Regions from separate parts of the Delftia deserti genome, predicted to be linked through region 1. Evidence: predicted binding sites of a transcription regulator. Region 1 holds the regulator's gene; each other region holds the start of a gene.
What was found. The regulator FNR, encoded in region 1, switches genes on or off when oxygen is low (the NO sensors DNR and NnrR bind a similar motif). The targets are predictions, from matches to a motif close to TTGATNNNNATCAA.

Region 1 (4,926 bases):
GCCAAGTTCACGAGCATGAGCACCGAAGACATGGCCAAGGACCCCCAGGCCATGGCCATCGGCGAGCGCCTGTTCATGAACAACTGCGCGCAGTGCCACGGCTCGGACGCACGCGGGGGCAAGAGCTTCCCCAACCTGACCGATGGCGACTGGCTGCATGGCGGCACGCCCGAGAAGATCAGGGAAACCATCACGGGTGGCCGCATCGGCATCATGCCGCCCATGGCCGCTGCCGTCGGCACGCCCGACGATGTGCGCAACCTCTCGCACTATGTGCTGAGCCTGTCGGGCAGCCCGCACGACTCGCTCAAGGCCTCGCTGGGCAAGTCCAAGTTCACGGCCTGCGCCGCCTGCCACGGCATGGACGGCAAGGGCAACCAGGCCCTGGGCGCGCCCAACCTGACCGATGACATCTGGCTGCACGGCTGGGGCGAGGCCGCCATCACGGCCATGATCAACAACGGCAAGCACAACGAGATGCCTGCCCAGAAGGACAAGCTGACCGAGGCGCAGATCGCGGTGCTCGCTTCCTATGTCTGGGGCATGTCGCACAAAGACGGCGCAGTCCGTCAATAAGGACAGAGGGCGGCGCTGCGGCGCCGCCTTTTTGCCTTTTGAGTTTTCAGATATTCCAAAAAAACCAAGGAACCCACCATGAAGCCCGAGAACGGGGATGGCGCCGGGAAGCCTCCCCGCAAAGTCATTCCGATCACGCCTGCCGACCCGGATCCGGGCCAGCTGGTGTCGATGTTCGAGTCCGAGAAGAAGGTCTACCCGCGCTCCATCAGCGGTGTCTTCGCACGCTGGCGATGGGCCCTGGTGTTTCTCACCCAACTGCTTTTCTACGGCCTGCCCTGGCTGGAGTGGGGCCAGCGCCAGATGGTGCTGTTCGACCTGGGCGCGCGGCGCTTTTACCTGTTCGGGCTGGTGCTGTACCCGCAGGATTTCATCTACCTGGCGGGCCTGCTGATCATCTCGGCGCTGGCGCTGTTCCTGTTCACGGCCGTGGCCGGGCGCCTGTGGTGCGGCTTTTCCTGCCCGCAGACGGTCTACACCGAAATCTTCATGTGGGTGGAGCGCAAGGTCGAAGGCGACCGCAGCGCGCGCATGCGCCTGGACAAGAACGGCTGGACCTTCGAGAAGCTCTGGAAGAAGTCGCTCAAGCAGTTCCTGTGGATTGCCATTGCCCTGTGGACCGGCTTCACCTTCGTGGGCTACTTCGTGCCCATCCGCGAGCTGGGCGGCGAGCTGCTGGCGCTGCAGGGCAGCTGGCAAATGTTCTGGGTGCTGTTCTACGGCTTTGCCACCTACGGCAACGCGGGCTACATGCGCGAGCAGGTCTGCAAATACATGTGCCCCTATGCGCGCTTTCAGAGCGCCATGTTCGACCGGGACACCATGATCGTCAGCTACGACACGGGCCGGGGCGAGCCACGTGCGCCACGCACCAAGAAGGTGGACTACAAGGCCCAGGGCCTGGGCGACTGCATCGACTGCAAGATGTGCGTGCAGGTCTGCCCCGTGGGCATCGACATCCGCAACGGACTGCAGTACGAATGCATCGGCTGCGGCCTGTGCATAGACGCCTGCAATTCCATCATGGACAAGATGGAGTACCCGCGCGGCCTGATCCGCCTGACAACGCAGAACGCCATGGCCGGCCTGTGGCGCCGCGCCCAGGTGCTGCGCCGCATCTTCCGTCCGCGCGTGCTGATCTACTCGGCCGTGCTGGTCGGCCTGAGCGTGGCCATGATCGTGAGCCTGGCGCTGCGCCAGTCGGTCAAGGTGGACGTGATCCGCGACCGTGCCTCGCTGTCGCGCATCGTGGCGGGCGGCAAGCTGGAGAATGTCTACCGGCTGCAGATCATGAATGCCACCGAACAGGCCCAGCGCTACCGCATCAGCGCCCATGGCCTGGACGGGCTGGAGCTGGCGTCCGAGCAGGAAGTCGAGGTCGGCCCGGCCGAGACGCGCGGCATTGCAGCGCGCCTGCAGATTCCCTACGGTTCTGCCGAGCCGGGCTCGCACACCGTATTCTTCGATATCGATGCCCTGCAAGCGGGTGCGGGCCGCACGTCCGAAAAGGCCGTGTTCCTCGTTCCCCGGTGATGTTCCTGGCAGGCGCGGCACGGTCCGCGCCTGCCGCCTGAAAGAAAGAGGTTTCCCATGTCTTCCAGTCCCGCAGTTCCCGCACCCGCCCAGGCCGCTTCGCATCCCGACGCCGGCAAGCCCTGGTGGAAGTTCGGCCATGTCTGGCTGGTGGTGGCAGGCCCGGCCGCCGTGGTGGTGGCCGCCGTGATCACGGCCATCATCGCCATCAATGGCGCCGATCCCGTGATCGACCCCGACTACTACCGCAACGGCATCACGATCAACGAGCGTGCCGATGGCGTGCGCGAAGTGCCCAAGAGCATGGCGCCCGCCGTCACCGGTCGCAACCATGCGGCCACGCCAGCGCACGACCATCCCACGGACCGCTGACCGCGCCAAGCCCCCTCACGAGGCCGCAGTCGCGGCCTTTTTGCATGGCGGATCGCATCTCCGGCATGTGCGACGGGTGAGGGTTTCCTACAGGCGCGCAGGGCGCTTCGGGGCTTGGCGCCAGGCGTTGGCGCGGCGCACAATGAAGGCGACCCCCTCTACAGCACAAGGAGATCGCTGATGTTGGCCCAACGCTGGATGTGGATTGCCTGGCCTGCCTTTCTGGCCGCCGCCGTGATGGAGATGCTGGTTTTTGCCTTTGTTGATCCGCTGCAGCTGCATTGGCTCGGCGATCTGGGCTGGTCGCGCCAGGGCATCTACACGCTGGCCTTCTTCGCCTTCTGGGGCGTGACCATGCTCTCCAGCCTGATGACCACCATGCTGGGCCGCTCGGCCCGCGATCTCAATGACGGCGTGGTCTCCGAGCCCGAACCGGACCTGGCCATGCAGGGGCTGGGGCGGGACTGAGAGAACGCCGGCCGCAATGAACAAGGCCCGCTGTCGCGGGCCTTGTTCATTGGCGGATGAATGCCTGCAGCCCCTGCAGCCTTACTGGCACTGCTGGCTATTGACGATGCGCTTGAGCGCCTCCGTGTCCAGGATGCGCAGATGGCGCTGGCGCACCTCGATGATGTTGTCGTCCGCGAACTTGGAGAACGTGCGGCTCACCGTCTCCAGCTTCAGGCCCAGGTAGCTGCCGATTTCCTCGCGCGTCATGCGCAGCACCAGTTCGGACTTGGAAAAGCCCCGCGCATGCAGGCGCTGCACCAGGTTGAGCACGAAGGCGGCCAGGCGCTCTTCGGCGCGCATGCTGCCCAGCAGCAGCATCACGCCGTGCTCGCGCACGATCTCGCGGCTCATGACCTTGTGCACATGGTTTTGCAGGGCCGTGACCTCGCGCGACAGGTCTTCCAGCTTGTCGAAGGGCATGACGCAGACTTCGGCGTCTTCCAGCGCGACGGCATCGCAGGTGTGGTGGTCGTTGACGATGCCGTCCAGGCCGATGATCTCGCCGGCCATCTGAAAGCCCGTGACCTGGTCGCGTCCGTCCTCGGTGGCCACGCAGGTCTTGAAGAAGCCGGTGCGGATGGCGTACAGCGAGGTGAAGGCCTCGCCGTTGCGAAACAGCAGGCCTCCGCGCTTGACCTTGCGGCGCGTGGCCACGATGTCGTCGATGCGCTGCATCTGCTCGGCATCCAGGCCCATGGGCATGCACAGTTCGCGCAGGTTGCAGTTGGAGCAGGAGGCTTTGATGGTCTGAAGGTTCATGGAGTGATAAACATCAGCGGCACACAGCGTGCCGGCGGTGACCTCGTGGATTGCGATGAGTTGGATCAAATTGTCGCAGCAGTGCCTCAAACAACTCTTGATATGAGTCAAGGACATGACCGATGTGCTGCGGCACAGTCAAGGTATTAGAGGAAAAACCCATGACCGCTGTCACCCCAGAGCTGCTGCGTCGCTTTGACGTACCGGGGCCCCGATACACCTCGTTCCCTACCGCCGACCGCTTTGTCGAGGCCTTTGGTGCAGAGGACTATATCCTGGCGCTGCAACAACGCAAATCGAGTACCGCAGCGCGTGCCATGCCTTTGTCGCTGTATGTGCACGTGCCCTTTTGCGAGTCGCTGTGCTACTACTGCGCCTGCAACAAGATCGTGACGCGCCACCACGATCGCGCCGCCGTCTACCTGGACTACCTGGCGCGCGAGATGGCCTTGCACACGGCCCATTGCGGCAAGGGCCAGACCGTCAGCCAGCTGCACCTGGGCGGCGGCACGCCCACCTTCTTCTCCGACGACGAGCTGCGTACGCTGATGGGCCTGTTGCGCGAGCATTTCAAGCTGGAGCCGGGCGGCGAATACTCCATCGAGGTCGATCCGCGCACCGTCAGCGTCGAGCGCCTGGCCGTGCTCAAGGAGCTGGGCTTCAACCGCCTGAGCTTCGGCGTGCAGGACTTTGACGAGCAGGTGCAGATCGCGGTGCACCGCGTGCAGCCGGCAGAGCAGGTGTTCGAGCTGGTGGCGGCCGCGCGGCAGCTGGGCTTTGCCTCCATCAACGTGGACCTGATCTACGGCCTGCCCAAGCAGACGCCCGAATCCTTCGAGCGCACGCTGGCCCAGGTCAACGCGCTGCGGCCCGACCGCATCGCGCTCTATGCCTATGCCCACCTGCCTGAGCGCTTCAAGCCGCAGCGGCGCATTGCGGCCGAGGATCTGCCGCAGGGGGCCGACAAGCTGGCCATGCTGTCGCGTTCCATCGCCGCGTTCATGGACGGTGGCTATGTCTACGTGGGCATGGACCACTTCGCCCTGCCCGAGGACTCGCTGGCCGTGGCCAAGCGCCAGGGCCGGCTGCACCGCAACTTCCAGGGCTACAGCACCCAGCCCGACTGCGACCTGATCGCGCTGGGCGTCTCGGCCATCGGCAAGGTGGGCGCCAGCT
Region 2 (4,926 bases), 2.9 Mb from region 1:
AATGAAGTATAGCAACGAGGCTTCCATCGAGCCTTTGCGATAGCGCTTTGAAGGTCCTGTTGTACAGGCGCTCCAGCCGAGGAGATGCCGGGAAATAAAAGAACTGTTCGATCTCCTGCATCTCATCGAGATAGAACACCATCACGCTGCAAAGCGTTTGCACGAACTGGAAGATCTGGAAAGCTTCCGGCAGACACCAGCCATCAGGTTTGAAGTGGTCCGCTTCTGCGTCGGCGCGGCAAAACTTGACCAGCCGAGAGAACTCTGCAGGAGCGAAGTCCTTTGCGTCCAGGTTGTCCAGCATCGTGAGCAGGAGCTCGGGATCGTTGCCAGTCTCCGCATGGGGCGAAAGGAACAGAAACCAGAAGTCCAGCCCTGCGAATCGCACAGGGATGATCTCCCGGTCTGAATCAATCTCAGCCAAGTCTCCAATCCAGATGCCATTTGCGGGCGCTGCTGCAAACAGCTGCTTGCGCAAATCATCTTCAATCCACGCAGTCAATAATTTTCCCTCTCTGGAGAAAAATTAGACCTTGCACCGTCTTTGGCTGCTTGCCTCATACCGTCTATCTGGGCGGTGAATTTCTCTGCACTTTCCTTTTGCGCAAGGACCCCAGCGAGCCGTACGCGCCGATATGCGGGGTGGACCACAGAGGCGCCTGGGCGGGCGCCTGACCCAGCGCTTCCCGCGCGTCCGTCAGGGGCTGTAGTCCCGATCCCACCGTCTCGGCTGCCCCTGGGACGACCGTCAACACTAGGTCCAGACTACGGCGCGCAGCCCCCAGGTTTTTTACAGTGGAACCGTCGCTGATGCAGATCGTGGCTTTGAAAAAACAAGGCCTGATTGCACGGCACGACTTCAACATCACTGAAAGGACCAAGCCATGAATGAAGACCGCATCAAGGGCAACTGGAAGCAATTCACCGGCAAGATCCGTGAGCAATGGGGCAAGCTCACCGATGACGATCTGGACGTGATCGCCGGCAAGCGCGAGCAATTCCTGGGCAAGCTGCAGGAGCGCCAGGGCCTGGCCCGCGACGCTGCCGAAAAGCAGCTGACCGACTGGCAAAAGCGCAACCCCGACTTCCGCTTCGAAGACTGACGAGGGTGGACCCCGCGGGTGGCACGGACGCCCTGGCCGGCGCCACCACCCGCTCCCCCGACAGCCAGCGTGCCTGAGGGCACGCACCAATGGCCCGCCGCCGCAGGCACCAAGGGCCGCTTCAGTACAAATACAAGGAGTTCCATCATGCAAACACCGCAACGCTTTCGCCACATGCTGTCCGCCGTCGCCCTGGGCCTGATGGCCTCCGGCGCCATGGCCATGACCAATGCCGAGCACACGGCCGCCAAGAACCAGATCGAGGCCGAGTACAAGGCTGCCAAGGAACAGTGCAAGCCGCTGAAGGACAACGCCAAGGACGTCTGCGAGAAGCAGGCCAAGGGCCAGGAAAACGTGGCCAAGGCCGAACTGGAATCGCGCCGCAATCCTTCGCCCAAGAACAGCGAAAAGGCCCTCAAGGCCAAGGCTGATGCGGACTACGACATCGCCAAGGAAAAGTGCGACGACCTCAAGGGCGACGCCAAGGATGTCTGCGTGAAGGATGCCAAGGCTGCCCATGTACGCGCCGTCGAAGCCGCCAAGGTGAACAAGGCGCAGGCCGAGCCCGCTGCCAACTCCGCAGCCAAGGCTGCCAACGTGGCCGAAACCCGCAAGGACGCTGCCGAGGAAACCCGCGAAGCCGACTACAAGGCTGCCAAGGCCCGCTGCGACACCATGAGCGGTGACGCCAAGGACACCTGCGTGGCTGATGCCAAGCGGAAGTTTGGACAGTAAGCTGGTAGGCACCCCCTGAGGCGCTGCGCGCCTTCCCCCTCTCTACTTGCTTCGCAAGGGAGGGGGATGGCACTTTCGCCGCGAGGCGGCTCTTGCTCGGTGCCCCTGGCCTTTTGGCCGCGCCAGTTTTATCCGCCTTGACCAAGCCCCGCTCGCGGGGCTTTGCTGTTTTCGGGTTGGCTGATGTGGGTCAAACGGGTTGGGCGGTGCTGTTCCTAAGCTGCAGGCTTTCATGATGAAGGCAGGAGAAGCGTATGGCCGTACTGGAATGGAGCGGGGCGCTGGCATTGGAGTTGCCCGCCATGGACGAGGTGCACCAGGAGTTCGTGCTGCTGCTGGCCGAGGTGGAGGCGGCCGATGATGCGCAGCTGTGCACGCGCTGGGATGAGTTGATCGCGCATACGCAGGTGCATTTCGACCAGGAAGACCGCTGGATGCAGTCCACGCGCTTTACCAGCACCAACTGCCACAGCCTGCAGCACAAGGTGGTGCTGCAGGTGATGCGCGAGGGGGCGAACAAGGCGGCGGCCGGGGACCTGGCCGTGATCCGCAGCATGGCGGGCGAGCTGGCGGCCTGGTTCGTGCACCATGCGCAGACCATGGATGCGGCGCTGGCCCTGCATTTGCGCAGTGCGGGCTTCGATCCCGCCACGGGCTCCCTGGCACACCCTGAGGCCTTGCCCGAGCAGCCCATCACGGGCTGCGGCGGTGCCTGCGACGGCAGCGCCGACCGCGCGCGGGCCGTGCCGGCCTGAGCCGGCAGGCCCGCAATCAGCCAGCTCGTCAATCAGCCAGCCCGCTCAGGGCATGATCGCGGGCGAGGCCAGGATGGGGAAGATCTTCACCAGTCCACCCGCCATCACCTCCACGGCCAGGGCAGCGAGGATCAGGCCCATGAGCCGCGTCATCACGTTGATGCCGGTCTTGCCCAGCACGCGGGCGATCGGGTCGGCCAGCGAAAAACAGACCATCACCACCAGCGCCACCACCACGCCATAGCCCACCAGGGCCAGGTGCTGCCAGATGGTGCGTGCCTGGTCGGCGTAGATCACCACGGTGGACATGGAGGCCGGCCCCGTCAGCAGCGGAATCGTCAGCGGCACCACGGCAATGCTGTTGCCCATGGCGGCCTTTTCCGCGCCAGCGACAAGCGTGGGCGCGTTGGGCCGTTCCTCGGCCGGGCGGGCGTTGAGCATGTTCATGGCGCTGATCAGCAGCAGCAGGCCGCCGCCCACCTGAAAGCTCTGCAGCGAGATGTTGAAGAAGTCCAGCACCTGCAGCCCGATGATGGCGCAGGCCGCGATCACGCAGAACGAGGCCAGCGCCGCCGTGCGAATGGTCTGCTGGCGCTGCTGGGCGCTGAATCCCTCGGTGTAGTGGATGAAGAAGGGGACGATGGCCAGCGGGTTGATGATGGCCACCAGCGTGATCAGCGGTTTGAGGTCCATCGCATTCCCTGTAGGTTGCCGCCGCCCACCTGTGCCCGGCCCTTGCCGGTACGCACGACTTTTCGTTCCATCGAATGTCTCCTGTGAAAGAATTGCCGCACGGGCCGGCCCGCCGCCATTACAGCATTGCGGGGCGCGTCCGCCCACCGGGAAATCACAACAGGTTCTCAGACAGAAAGGAACGCGGACATGGGCAGTTTTGTGCAGTTGACTTCATTGGATGGCACGTCTTCGCCGGCCTGGGTGGCGCGGCCCGATGTGCCCGCGCGCGGCGCCGTCGTGGTGCTGCAGGAGATCTTCGGCGTCAACGCCCATATCCGCGCCGTGGCCGACCGCCTGGCTGCCCGCGGCTATGTGGCCGTGGCGCCGTCACTGTTCACGCGTGTCGAGGCCGGTGTGGACCTGGGCTACGGCGACGCCGACCGTGCCAAGGGCATGGCGCTGAAATCCGCCGCCGAGGCGCTGCCCCAGCCCGGCGTGCTGCCCGAGATCGAGGCCGCCATCGCCCATGCTGCCACGCTGGTGCCCGGCGGCAAGGTGGGCATCGTGGGCTTTTGCTGGGGCGGCCTGTGGGCCTGGCGCGCGGCCTGCAACCTGCCCAGCCTGTCGGCTGCGGCCTGCTACTACGGCGGCGGCATGACCACGCCGCTGGAGATGGGCCGCGAGCCGCTGTGCCCCGTCATCGCCCACTTCGGCCGGCGCGATACGCACATTCCCGTGGACGCCGTGCAGGCCTTCGCCCAGGCGCAAAAGCATGTGCAGGTGCACCTGTACGACGCCGACCACGGCTTCAACTGCGACCAGCGCAGCGCCTACGACGAGGCCAGCGCCCTGCAGGCGCGCGACCGCACGCTGGCCTTCTTCGACCAGCACCTGGCCTGATCAACCCCCGGGGTCCGGGTCACATGCCGGCCCCGGCGTCGCCTTGCGCGCCTGCACGGTCTGCAGCGGGCCCCGCAGCGCGCGCTGCTGCGCGATCAGGAAACTCAGCAGGCCGCCCAGGTCGCTCAACTGTTGGCCAGGTGCACTCATGCAGCACAGGTCTACTACCAGCCCGATCTGCCGCATGCAGTCCTGCACTCGGTAGACCTCGTATTCGGAAATGAGGTAGTACAGACTGGCCTCTTCCCTGGGGGGCATAGGGTGGAAGTGGGAGGGGCAGCGATTGTTTCGCCGGATGGAGTGATGTCAGCCATGGCAGCTCCTACGTGACATAAAGAGCCTGCCGCCACTCCGCCAAGAGAGGTGCCAGGACTGTGCAGGTTGGCGGACCGGACGTAGGACCGGCACCCCCTTGCGGAGGTCCCGCACAGCCCCGCCAAAACGGAACCGTGCCCGGCGCAGCACCGGGAAGATGAAAAAAGCCGCTGCCTCATGGAAAGGCGTGCGGCTGCTGCGCCTACGTTGTTTCGGGCCGCCAAGCCCGTTTCCCCCGAGACGATCGCGAAATGCTACTCCAAATGCGCGTCCTGCCGCGCTCTGAAGCCAGGTTCAGCCCTGGGGTTGCTGCGCGTGCAGCCCCATGTGGTACAGCCCCCAGGGCGCCTGCGCAAAGCGTTCCTTGAGCGGCTTGCCTGCCAGATCGGCAATGCGGTCGGCGTCGTACATGGCCCATTGCGGGCCCAGGCCGCCCAGGCCCA
Region 3 (4,926 bases), 130 kb from region 1:
GCGCCACGGCGGCCTACGGTGCGGTCAACCAGATCAACTCGTTTGCGCAGTTCCCGGTCATTTCGGTGGCCATCACGGCCTCCATCCTCGGCGCCCAGGCCATCGGCGCGGGCCGCAGCGAGCGCCTGGGCGCCATCACGGCCACGGCCATCCGCATGAACCTGGTGCTGGGCGCTGCCCTGGCCCTGATCGGCAGCCTGTTCGCACGGCCGCTGCTGGGCATGTTCATCACCGACGAGCAGGTGCTGGTGCTGGCCATCGAGCTGCTGTACATCGTGCTGTGGAGCGGTCTGCTGCTGGGCTGCTTCATCGCCCTGTCGTCCATCATGCGCGCCAGCGGCGATGTGATCATTCCCACGGCCATCACCATCACGGTGCTGGCCGTGCTGGAGCTGCCCCTGGCCTGGTGGCTGAGCCGCAGCTTCGGGCTGATGGGCATCTGGATGGCGCTTCCGCTGTCCTACACCCTGACGCTGTGCCTGCAGACCGCCTACTACAAGCTGGTCTGGAAGAAGCGCCCCATCCGCCGCATGGTGTGAGGCGTGCGCCATGCAAAACAGGCTTCCCTCGGGAAGCCTGTTTTTTTGGGGTGGGCAAAGCGTCAGGCGTTCAGGTCCAGCACCACGCGCCCTTCGATCTTGCCTTCATGCATGCGCGCAAAGATGTCGTTGATGTTCTCCAGCCGGTCGGTGGACACGGTGGCCTTGACCTTGCCCATGGCCGCGAAGTCCAGCGATTCCTGCAGGTCCAGCCGCGTGCCCACGATGGAGCCGCGCACGGTCACGCCGCTGAGCACCATGTTGAAGATAGGCAGCGGGAAGCTGCCGGGCGGCAGGCCGTTGAGCGACACCGTGCCGCCGCGCCGCACCATGCCCAGCGCCTGCTCGAAGGCCTTGGGTGATACCGCTGTCACCAGGGCGCCGTGTGCGCCACCGATCTCCTTTTTCAGGTAGGCCGCAGGGTCCGTGGTCATGGCATTGACCGTGACCTGGGCACCCAGGCGCCGGGCCAGCGCCAGCTTGTCGTCATCCACGTCCACCGCCGCCACGTTCAGGCCCATGGCCTTGGCGTACTGCACGGCCATGTGGCCCAGGCCGCCGATGCCCGAGATCACCACCCAGTTGCCGGGCTTGGTGTCCGTGACCTTCAAACCCTTGTAGACCGTGACGCCCGCGCACAGCACGGGGGCGATCTCGATCAGGTCCACGCTGCCGGGCAGCAGGCCCACGAAGTTGGCATCGGCCAGCGCGTACTGTGCAAAGCCGCCGTTGACGGAGTAGCCGGTGTTCTTTTGCTGCTCGCACAGCGTCTCCCAACCACCCAGGCAATGCTCGCAATGGCCGCAGGCCGTGTACAGCCAGGGAATGCCGACGCGGTCGCCCTCCTTCACATGGGTGACGCCCGCACCCACGGCGGCCACATAGCCCACGCCCTCATGGCCGGGGATGAAAGGCGGATTGGGCTTGACGGGCCAGTCGCCCTGCGCCGCATGCAGGTCGGTATGGCAGACGCCGCAGGCCTCGATCTTCACCAGCACATGGCCGGGATCGGGCCGGGGCACCCGGACTTCCTCGATGGTGAGCGGCTTGCCAAACTCCCGCACCACGGCGGCCTTCATGGTCTTGTTCATTCGCGCCATCCTTTCTTTGCGTCAAAGTAGGTACAGCATTTCAGCGAAGCGACCTGAACGCCTTGATCAAAATCAGGCCTTGGACCATCAAGGACAAAAAAAGCGGGCAAGGAAAACCTTGCCCGCTTTTCAGGGATGCGAATGCAGGCCTTACACGGGCTGGCCCACCAGGTCGTGGCCCTGCGTGCCCACGATGCGCGCCTTCACGAAGTCGCCCACCTTGTAGGTCTTGCTGGCCTTCTCGGGCGGCAGCAGGTGCACCAGGCCATCGATCTCGGGCGCATCGGCATAGCTGCGACCCACGCCGCCCTTCTTGCCCAGGCCCACGGACTTGTCCACCAGCACCTGCATGGTCTGGCCCACGCGCTTTTGCAGGCGCGCAGTGGAAACCTCTTCGGCCACGGCCATGAAGCGCGCGCGGCGCTCCTCGCGCACTTCCTGCGGCAGCATGCCGGGAATCTCGTTGGCGGCAGCGCCTTCGACCGGGCTGTAGGCAAAGCAGCCCGCGCGGTCGATCTGCGCCTCGCGCAGGAACTGCAGCAGGTGCTCGAACTCCTGCTCGGTCTCGCCGGGGAAGCCCGCGATGAAGGTGGAGCGGATCACCAGATCCGGGCAGATCTCGCGCCAGCGCTGCAGGCGCTCCAGGTTCCTCTCGCCATTGGCCGGGCGCTTCATGCGCTTCAAGACGTCGGGATGGCTGTGCTGGAAGGGCACGTCCAGATAGGGCAGCACGCGGCCCGTGGCCATGAACGGAATGATCTCGTCCACGCTGGGGTACGGATAAACGTAGTGCAGGCGCACCCAGGCGCCATAGGGCTCGGCGATCTCGGCCAGCGTCTGCACCAGTTCGAGCATGCGCGTCTTCACCGGCTTGCCGTCCCAGAAGCCCGTGCGGTACTTCACGTCCACGCCATAGGCCGAGGTGTCCTGGCTGATCACCAGCAGTTCCTTGACGCCACCCTCGAACAGCGCGCGCGCCTCCTTGAGCACATCGCCCACGGGACGCGAGACCAGATCGCCGCGCATGGAGGGAATGATGCAGAAGGTGCAGCGGTGGTTGCAGCCCTCGGAAATCTTCAGGTAGGCGTAGTGCCTGGGCGTGAGCTTGATGCCCGCCTCGCCAAAGGCGCCCGGCACCAGGTCGATGAAGGGATCGTGCGGCTTGGGCAGATGGGTGTGGACGGCATTCATCACCTCCTGCGTGGCGTGCGGACCGGTCACTGCCAGCACGCTGGGATGCACTTCCTGGATCAGGTTGCCGCCATCCTTGCCCGCCTTGGCACCCAGGCAACCCGTGACGATGACCTTGCCGTTCTCGGCCAGCGCCTCGCCAATGGTGTCCAGGCTCTCGCGCACGGCGTCATCGATGAAGCCGCAGGTGTTGACGATCACCAGGTCAGCGCCCTCGAAGGTCTTGGAGGTCTGGTAGCCCTCGGCGCTGAGCTGGGTAAGGATGAGTTCGGAGTCGGTGAGTGCCTTGGGGCACCCAAGAGACACGAAGCCCACGCGCGGAGCGGCCGCGCCGGCAGGGGTTGTCATGGTTGTTGCGTCGCTCGTGGGATTCATAGGGGCGATATTGTCCCAGTTCTGCGTGAACTTGGCACATCGCCCCCGAACTTATCCCTGAAAGCTCAGCTGCCGCGCTTGATGCCCAGGGCGCTCAGCATCTGCTCGGTCTGCTTTTGCATCTGCTCCTGCATCTGGGTGAACATGTTCTGCGACTGCTCCATGTAGCTGCTCATCATGTTCTGCATGGCGGGCGGCTGCATGCGCATGAACTGGCTCCAGGCCTCGGGCGAGGTGCCCTGGGCCTGCTCGGCCAGCTTGTTCTGGAAGTCGGTGAACATCTGCACGTTCTTTTCCAGGTACGAGCCCATGTAGCCCTGCATGGCATGGCCGTAGAAACGGATGATGTTGGCCAGCACGGTCTCGGAGAACATGGGCGCGCCGCCGGCCTCTTCTTCCAGAATGATCTGCAGCAGGATGCTGCGCGTGAGGTCTTCGCCGCTCTTGGCGTCCTTGACCACCACGGGCTCGTTGCTCATCACCAGCTGCTTGACTTCCGTCAGCGTGATGTAGGAGGACGTGTTGGTGTCGTAGAGACGGCGGTTGGGGTATTTCTTGATCACGCGCTGGGCGCTGGGGGCGGCGGCTGTTGTCGTCTCTTGCATTGCAATGCTTCTCCTCTTGTACGTGCTTGTACGGGCAATTGATCTATTGCACTGCAGCAGATTCTAGGCAGCGCCCACATCACCTGGCGCAGCAGTAACCCTGATGGTAGCCGCGTACGGCGCGCCTGCGGGCCTTGCCGCGCGCAACAGCGTCTCAAGGGCGACCTTGGCCAGGCCGCAGTGCGCAGCCAGTTGCAGGTCGCACGCCGTCAAGCCGGCAGGCCCGGGCTGGCAGGCGGCATTCCCAGGCTGGCATGCGTGGCCAGTTGCTCCAGCAAGGCCTCGCCGATGGCCCAGGTATAGGCGGCATTGATGCCTGCACAAGTCAGCGGCCCGGTGAACCAGCTGGCAATGGAGGCCAGGCGCAGCACCTGCGTGCCCAGGCGCGGCGGCTCCATGGCCTGCACGAGCCCGGTGATGACCTGCACCGCAAGCTCCTGTGTGAAAGGCGCGCCGAACAGCAGGCACAGCCGCTGCGCCATGCGCAGCTGCACGGCCATGGCGACGGCCGCGCTGATCATGCCGGGAGGCGCCGCAGCGCTGGCAGCGGTCATCAGCGTGTGATTGCGGATGACTTCGCGCGCACGCAGCCGGCGCAGGCCATCGCGGGTCAAGGCACGGGAAATGGTCATGGTTCAGCCCTCGTTTCACGCATGGTGTGCACGGCGCGCCGGGATCAGCCCCGCTCAGGCCTCCATCTCCAGCAGCAGCACTTGCACCTGGACTCCCGGCGCCCCCACGGCCAGCGCGCCCACATAGCCGGCCGGCACAGGCAGATCCAGCGTGGTCCAGTCCTGTGGCGCCATGCCGGCCGGGGCATGGCACAGCCAACCGGAGGCGGCAGGCCCGCAGTCCACGGCATAGGCATCCAGCGGCAGCGACAGCCCCTGGCCCACTGCCTTGGACACTGCCTCCTTGCGCGCCCAGCAGCGCATGGCCGCACCGGGCGCCTCTTCGGCAAGGGCCTCCATGGCCCGCTTCTCCGCGGGGTGGAAACAGGCCGCAATGCCCAGGAAGTCAGGGGGTGCCTGGGCGGATTCGACGTCGATGCCCGCCGTGGTGCAGCGCGTGGCCACGGCCCAGACCTGGTTGCCGCTGTGGCTCAGGTTGCAACCCAGCCCGAAG
Region 4 (4,926 bases), 4.1 Mb from region 1:
ACGATCCAGCGCGCCTCGCCAGGGCTGACGATGGAGCCCTCGGCCGCCAGGCCGGCGTGCATGCCCAGCAGCACGCCTTGCTCCGAGGAATTGCCGGAGTGATAGAGCGTCTGCGCCTGCTCGACCAGGTGGCTGGCCAGGTCCTCGCACAGTTCATAACGCCCGACCACGTCTGCAATCGATGCCTTGAGCCGGCCGTGCCGGTCGGCATACAGGGCGGCAAAGCTCGGCGGCGGCTGTATCTGGCTGGTCTCGTCCATGGCGCGCCTCAATCGGGTTCGAACAGGCGCTCGAAGCGTGCAAGGTCCTCGGCCAGCTCGCAGCTCACGAGCTGGCCCATCTTGCCGTCGGCCAGGCGGTGGGCTGCGAACAGCGTGGCCTTGCCGCGAAAGTTGTAGTCGGGCAGATGGATGATGGTGTAGGGATGGGACACGAACAGCTGGTGCTCGTAGACCACGCGCTGCTCGTTGCGCGGCGACGGGTAGAGCGTGTATTCGGGGGTGGTGATCGTGAGTGTGGCCATGCATGGCCCGCTGCAGCAAAAGGCAGGCGGCGGGGGAGGGCAATGCTACCGCGTTCGCCAGTCCCTGGTGCGCCCTGGTGCGCCGCCGCCCTGCGACAATGCGGGCATGCAAGCAGCCCGTGTATCCATCCAGACCGAGGATTTCGACGTATCGGCCGAACTCGCCGCCCTGCGCGGCGGCGACGCGCGCGTGGGCGCGGTCTGCAGCTTCATCGGCACGGTGCGTGACCGCAACGAGGGCGCCGCCGTGGCCAGCATGGAGCTGGAGCACTACCCGGGCATGACCGAGAAATCCATCGAGGCCATCATCGACGAGGCAATCCAGCGCTTCGGCATCCATGGCGCGCGTGTCATCCACCGCATCGGCCCGCTGCAGCCCCAGGACCAGATCGTGCTCGTGGCCGTCACCGCATCGCACCGGGGCATGGCCTTCCAGGCCTGCGAATACATCATGGACTACCTCAAGTCGCTGGCGCCTTTCTGGAAGAAGGAGCAAACGCCCGAGGGCGCGCGCTGGGTGGATGCACGCGTCAGCGACGAAGAGGCGCTGGCGCGCTGGCGCCAGTGAGCTGACGCTTCAGGCCTTGCGCAGTGCGGCCCCCCGCAACCATTGCGGCGGGCGGAACACCAGCAGGTTCCCGAACATCACCAGCAGCAGCCCGCCCACGGCCAGCGGCGTCCAGACATAGCCCTCGAACAGGGCCGAGATGCTGAGCGCAACAATGGGGAACAGCACCGTCGCATAGGCCGCCTTCTCCGGGCCCAGCCGGCCCACCAGGGTCAGGTAGGCCGTGAACGCAATCACCGAGCCTGGAATGGCCAGGTACAGCCAGGAGCCCACATAGGTCCAGCCGGTATCGAAGCGCCAGGGCAGGCCCGCCACCAGCGCATAGCCGGACAGCAGCAGCGTGCCGGCCAGCATGCCCCAGGCATTGGTCTGTGCGGGCCGCCAGCCCATGGACTGCAGCGAGGCAGACAGCATGTTCCCGCAGGAAAAGCACAGCGTGCCCAGCACCGCCCAGGCCAGGCCAGGCAAGCTGGCATGCCGGCCTGCGCGCAGCTCGGGCCAGAACAGCGCCACCAGGCCTGCAAGGCCGAAGAGGCTGCCGGCCAGCACATGGGGCGCCAGCCTGCGGCCGTGGATGATGCGCGCCAGCAGCGCGTTCCAGAGATTGGCGCTGGAGAACACCACGGCGGCCAGGCCGCTGGCCAGCGTTTCGCTGGCATGCATGAAGCACACGAAGTTGAAGCTGAACAGGCACAGGCCCTGGGCCAGCACGCGCGGCAGCGCCGGGCCGCGTGGCACGCGCAGCTGGCGCGACCAGGCCAGCCAGGCGAACATCAGCACGGCGGCCAGCGCAAAGCGGTAGGCAATGGACAGCTCCACGGGCACAGTGCCCAGCTGCAGCTTCAAGGCGATCCAGGTCGAACCCCAGATCAGCACGACCAGGGCATAGAGGGTGGCAGTCATGGCCGGTGATGATCGCGCCGCAGGCTGGGCGGGCATGGCAGATTCCTGCGGTTTGATGGCCTGGCGGCGTGCGTCGGTATGGCTGCGGGACCACAATCGCTGCCATGACGCCCACGCCGCTGCCCGAGCTGCCCTCCAGCCACCTGTGCCAGGTGCTGTCACGCTCCAAGGCCCGGCTGCAGCGGCGCGTGCGCCTGAGCGAGGGGGTGGAGCTGGCCGTCTGGGCCAATGTGGACGACGAGGTGCGCTACTGCCAGCCGGGCCACCACACGCTGTCGGTCTACCTGGCCGGCGGCGAGGGCTCGCAGCTCAAGGCGCGGCCCGAGGCCATGGGGGCGCCGGGGCGCATCTGCATCTTCACGCCAGAGGACGAATCGCACTGGCTGGTGCGCTCGCCCGTGCAGTTCCTGCACCTGTATGTGTCCGACCTGGCCTGGGCAGGGCGCGTGGTCCGCATGCTGGATGCCGAGCCCCGCTCGCGCACCTTGCGTGCGCAGATCTACGGGGACGATCAGGCCTTCCACGCCGGTGCCCGTGCGCTGATGCAGCTGGACTGGCAGGACCCGCAGCAGCAACTGGCGGCCGATGCCATCGGCCAGCAGCTGGTGGACCGGCTGGTGCTGCAGTCCGCCACGCCGCGCCAGCTGCAGGCGCTGCAGCGGCCGCTGGGCGGGCTTTCTGCGGCCATGCGGCGCAGGGTGCTGGCCCATGTCGAGGCGCATCTGCATGACTCCAAGGCCGTGTCGCTGCCGGCACTGGCGAGACAGGCCTGCCTCTCCGAATTCCATTTCGCACGCATGTTCCGCCAGAGCATGGGCTGCACGGTGCACGAATGGGTGCTGCAGCAGCGCCTGGCCCGGGCACGGCGCGCCCTGGCTGCGCGCAACGTGCCGCCGCTTGCCGAGGTGGCGCTGGATTGCGGTTTTTCCAGCGCCAGCCACCTGGTGCGCAGCTTCCGGGCGCATTTGGGCGTTACGCCTACGCAGTTCTCGATCTTTCAGCGCAATGCTTGAGAAGGATGGCCGGCCTCACCGGCCTTGATCTGGCGCAAGCTTGTGTCCTTGCAGGCCGGTCATGGCTTGAAATTCGCCCTGCCGGTATCAGATAAATCGCAATGACCCTGTTTCAGGAGCGAAAAGAAACACCATGCGAATCGACAAACTGACAACCAAGTTCCAGGAAGCCCTGGCCGACGCGCAAACGCTGGCCCTGGGCGGTGACCAATCCAATATCGAACCCCTGCACCTGCTCGTGGCGCTGCTGCGCCAGGACGATGGTCCGCGCTCGCTCTTGCAGCGCGCCGGCGCCAACGTGGGCCAGCTGCAGGCCGCGGCCGAGAAGGCCCTGGCGGATCTGCCGCGCGTGCAGCACCAGGACCAGGTGCAGGTCGGCTCCGAGCTGGGCCGGCTGCTGCAGGCGACCGAGAAGGAAGCCCTCAAGCGCGGCGACCAGTTCATTGCCAGCGAGCTGTTCCTGCTGGCGCTGACCGACAGCAGCGGCTCGTCCACGCGCGCAGGCCAACTGCTCAAGGAAAGCGGCGTGACGCGCTCCAGCCTGGAGTCGGCCATCAACGCCGTGCGCGGCGGCCAGACCATGGACAGCGCCGAAGGCGAAGGCCAGCGCGAGGCCCTCAAGAAATACACCATGGACCTGACCGAGCGCGCGCGCATCGGCAAGCTCGACCCGGTGATCGGGCGCGACGACGAAATCCGCCGTTCCATCCAGGTGCTGCAGCGCCGCAGCAAGAACAATCCCGTGCTCATCGGCGAGCCCGGCGTGGGCAAGACCGCCATTGTCGAGGGCCTGGCCCAGCGCATCGTGGCCGGCGAGGTGCCCGAAAGCCTCAAGAATAAGCGCGTGCTGTCGCTGGACATGGCGGGCCTGCTGGCCGGCGCCAAATACCGTGGCGACTTCGAGGAACGCCTGAAGTCCGTGCTCAAGGAAGTGGCCCAGGAAGAGGGCCGCATCATCCTGTTCATCGACGAGATCCACACCATGGTCGGCGCCGGCAAGGCCGACGGCGCCATGGACGCGGGCAACATGCTCAAGCCGGCCCTGGCGCGCGGCGAGCTGCACTGCATCGGTGCGACCACGCTCGATGAATACCGCAAGTACATCGAAAAGGATGCGGCACTGGAGCGGCGCTTCCAGAAGGTGCTGGTCGAAGAGCCTTCCGTGGAGGACACCATCGCCATCCTGCGCGGACTGCAGGTGCGCTACGAGGCCCACCATGGCGTGGACATCACCGACCCGGCCATCGTGGCTGCGGCCGAGCTGAGCCACCGCTACATCACCGACCGCTTCCTGCCCGACAAGGCCATCGACCTGATCGACGAGGCTGCGGCCAAGATCAAGATCGAGATCGACTCCAAGCCCGAGGTCATGGACAAGCTCGAGCGCCGCATGATCCAGCTCAAGATCGAGCGCGAGGCCATGAAGAAGGAAAAGGACGAGGCCTCGCAAAAGCGCCTGCAACTGATCGAGGAGGAGCTCGGCAGCCTGGAGCGCGAGTACGCCGACCTGGAAGAGGTCTGGAAGAGCGAGAAGGCCAGCGCCCAGGGCTCCGAGCAGATCCGCAAGGAGATCGACCAGATCCGCATCCAGATCGAGGAGCTCAAGCGCAAGGGCGACTTCAACAAGGTGGCCGAGCTGCAGTACGGCAAGCTGCCTTCGCTGGAAAAGCAGCTCAACGAAGCCCAGGCCAACGAGCAGGGGCAGGGCGGCGCGCCCGCCCACAGGTTGCTGCGCACCCATGTCGGCGCCGAGGAAATTGCCGAAGTGGTCAGCCGTGCCACGGGCATTCCCGTGGCCAAGATGATGCAGGGCGAGAAGGACAAGCTGCTGCGCATGGAAGACCGGCTGCATGACCGCGTCGTCGGGCAGGACGAGGCCATCTCGGCCGTGGCCAATGCCATCCGCCGCTCGCGCTCGG

Region 2: a site for FNR is predicted at 2,019-2,032, ahead of ACFPFG_RS20330 (hemerythrin domain-containing protein). Genes of this name have one in related genera too.
Region 3: a site for FNR is predicted at 1,693-1,706, ahead of adhP (alcohol dehydrogenase AdhP). Genes of this name have one in related genera too.
Region 4: a site for FNR is predicted at 3,032-3,045, ahead of clpB (ATP-dependent chaperone ClpB). Genes of this name have one in related genera too.

The regions. Positions count from the first base shown of each region.
Region 1 covers NZ_JBHSIH010000001.1:1,376,164-1,381,089, reverse strand. The annotation lists gene ccoP (cytochrome-c oxidase, cbb3-type subunit III) at 1-576, shown strand, start outside; gene ccoG (cytochrome c oxidase accessory protein CcoG) at 655-2,109, shown strand; gene ACFPFG_RS06565 (FixH family protein) at 2,167-2,481, shown strand; gene ACFPFG_RS06560 (hypothetical protein) at 2,662-2,949, shown strand; gene fnr (fumarate/nitrate reduction transcriptional regulator Fnr) at 3,031-3,750, opposite strand; gene hemN (oxygen-independent coproporphyrinogen III oxidase) at 3,912-4,926, shown strand, end outside.
Region 2 covers NZ_JBHSIH010000001.1:4,234,196-4,239,121, forward strand. The annotation lists gene ACFPFG_RS20315 (hypothetical protein) at 1-502, opposite strand, end outside; gene ACFPFG_RS20320 (CsbD family protein) at 885-1,103, shown strand; gene ACFPFG_RS20325 (hypothetical protein) at 1,251-1,838, shown strand; gene ACFPFG_RS20330 (hemerythrin domain-containing protein) at 2,093-2,593, shown strand; gene ACFPFG_RS20335 (MarC family protein) at 2,639-3,286, opposite strand; gene ACFPFG_RS20340 (dienelactone hydrolase family protein) at 3,476-4,168, shown strand; gene ACFPFG_RS20345 (hypothetical protein) at 4,169-4,426, opposite strand; gene ACFPFG_RS20350 (molybdopterin-dependent oxidoreductase) at 4,778-4,926, opposite strand, start outside.
Region 3 covers NZ_JBHSIH010000001.1:1,246,135-1,251,060, forward strand. The annotation lists gene ACFPFG_RS06005 (MATE family efflux transporter) at 1-539, shown strand, start outside; gene adhP (alcohol dehydrogenase AdhP) at 602-1,630, opposite strand; gene rimO (30S ribosomal protein S12 methylthiotransferase RimO) at 1,781-3,169, opposite strand; gene phaR (polyhydroxyalkanoate synthesis repressor PhaR) at 3,262-3,801, opposite strand; gene ACFPFG_RS06025 (hypothetical protein) at 4,011-4,433, opposite strand; gene ACFPFG_RS06030 (4'-phosphopantetheinyl transferase family protein) at 4,488-4,926, opposite strand, start outside.
Region 4 covers NZ_JBHSIH010000001.1:5,519,073-5,523,998, forward strand. The annotation lists gene ACFPFG_RS26115 (hypothetical protein) at 1-260, opposite strand, end outside; gene ACFPFG_RS26120 (hypothetical protein) at 269-523, opposite strand; gene ACFPFG_RS26125 (molybdenum cofactor biosynthesis protein MoaE) at 630-1,091, shown strand; gene ACFPFG_RS26130 (DMT family transporter) at 1,101-2,030, opposite strand; gene ACFPFG_RS26135 (AraC family transcriptional regulator) at 2,099-3,007, shown strand; gene clpB (ATP-dependent chaperone ClpB) at 3,141-4,926, shown strand, end outside.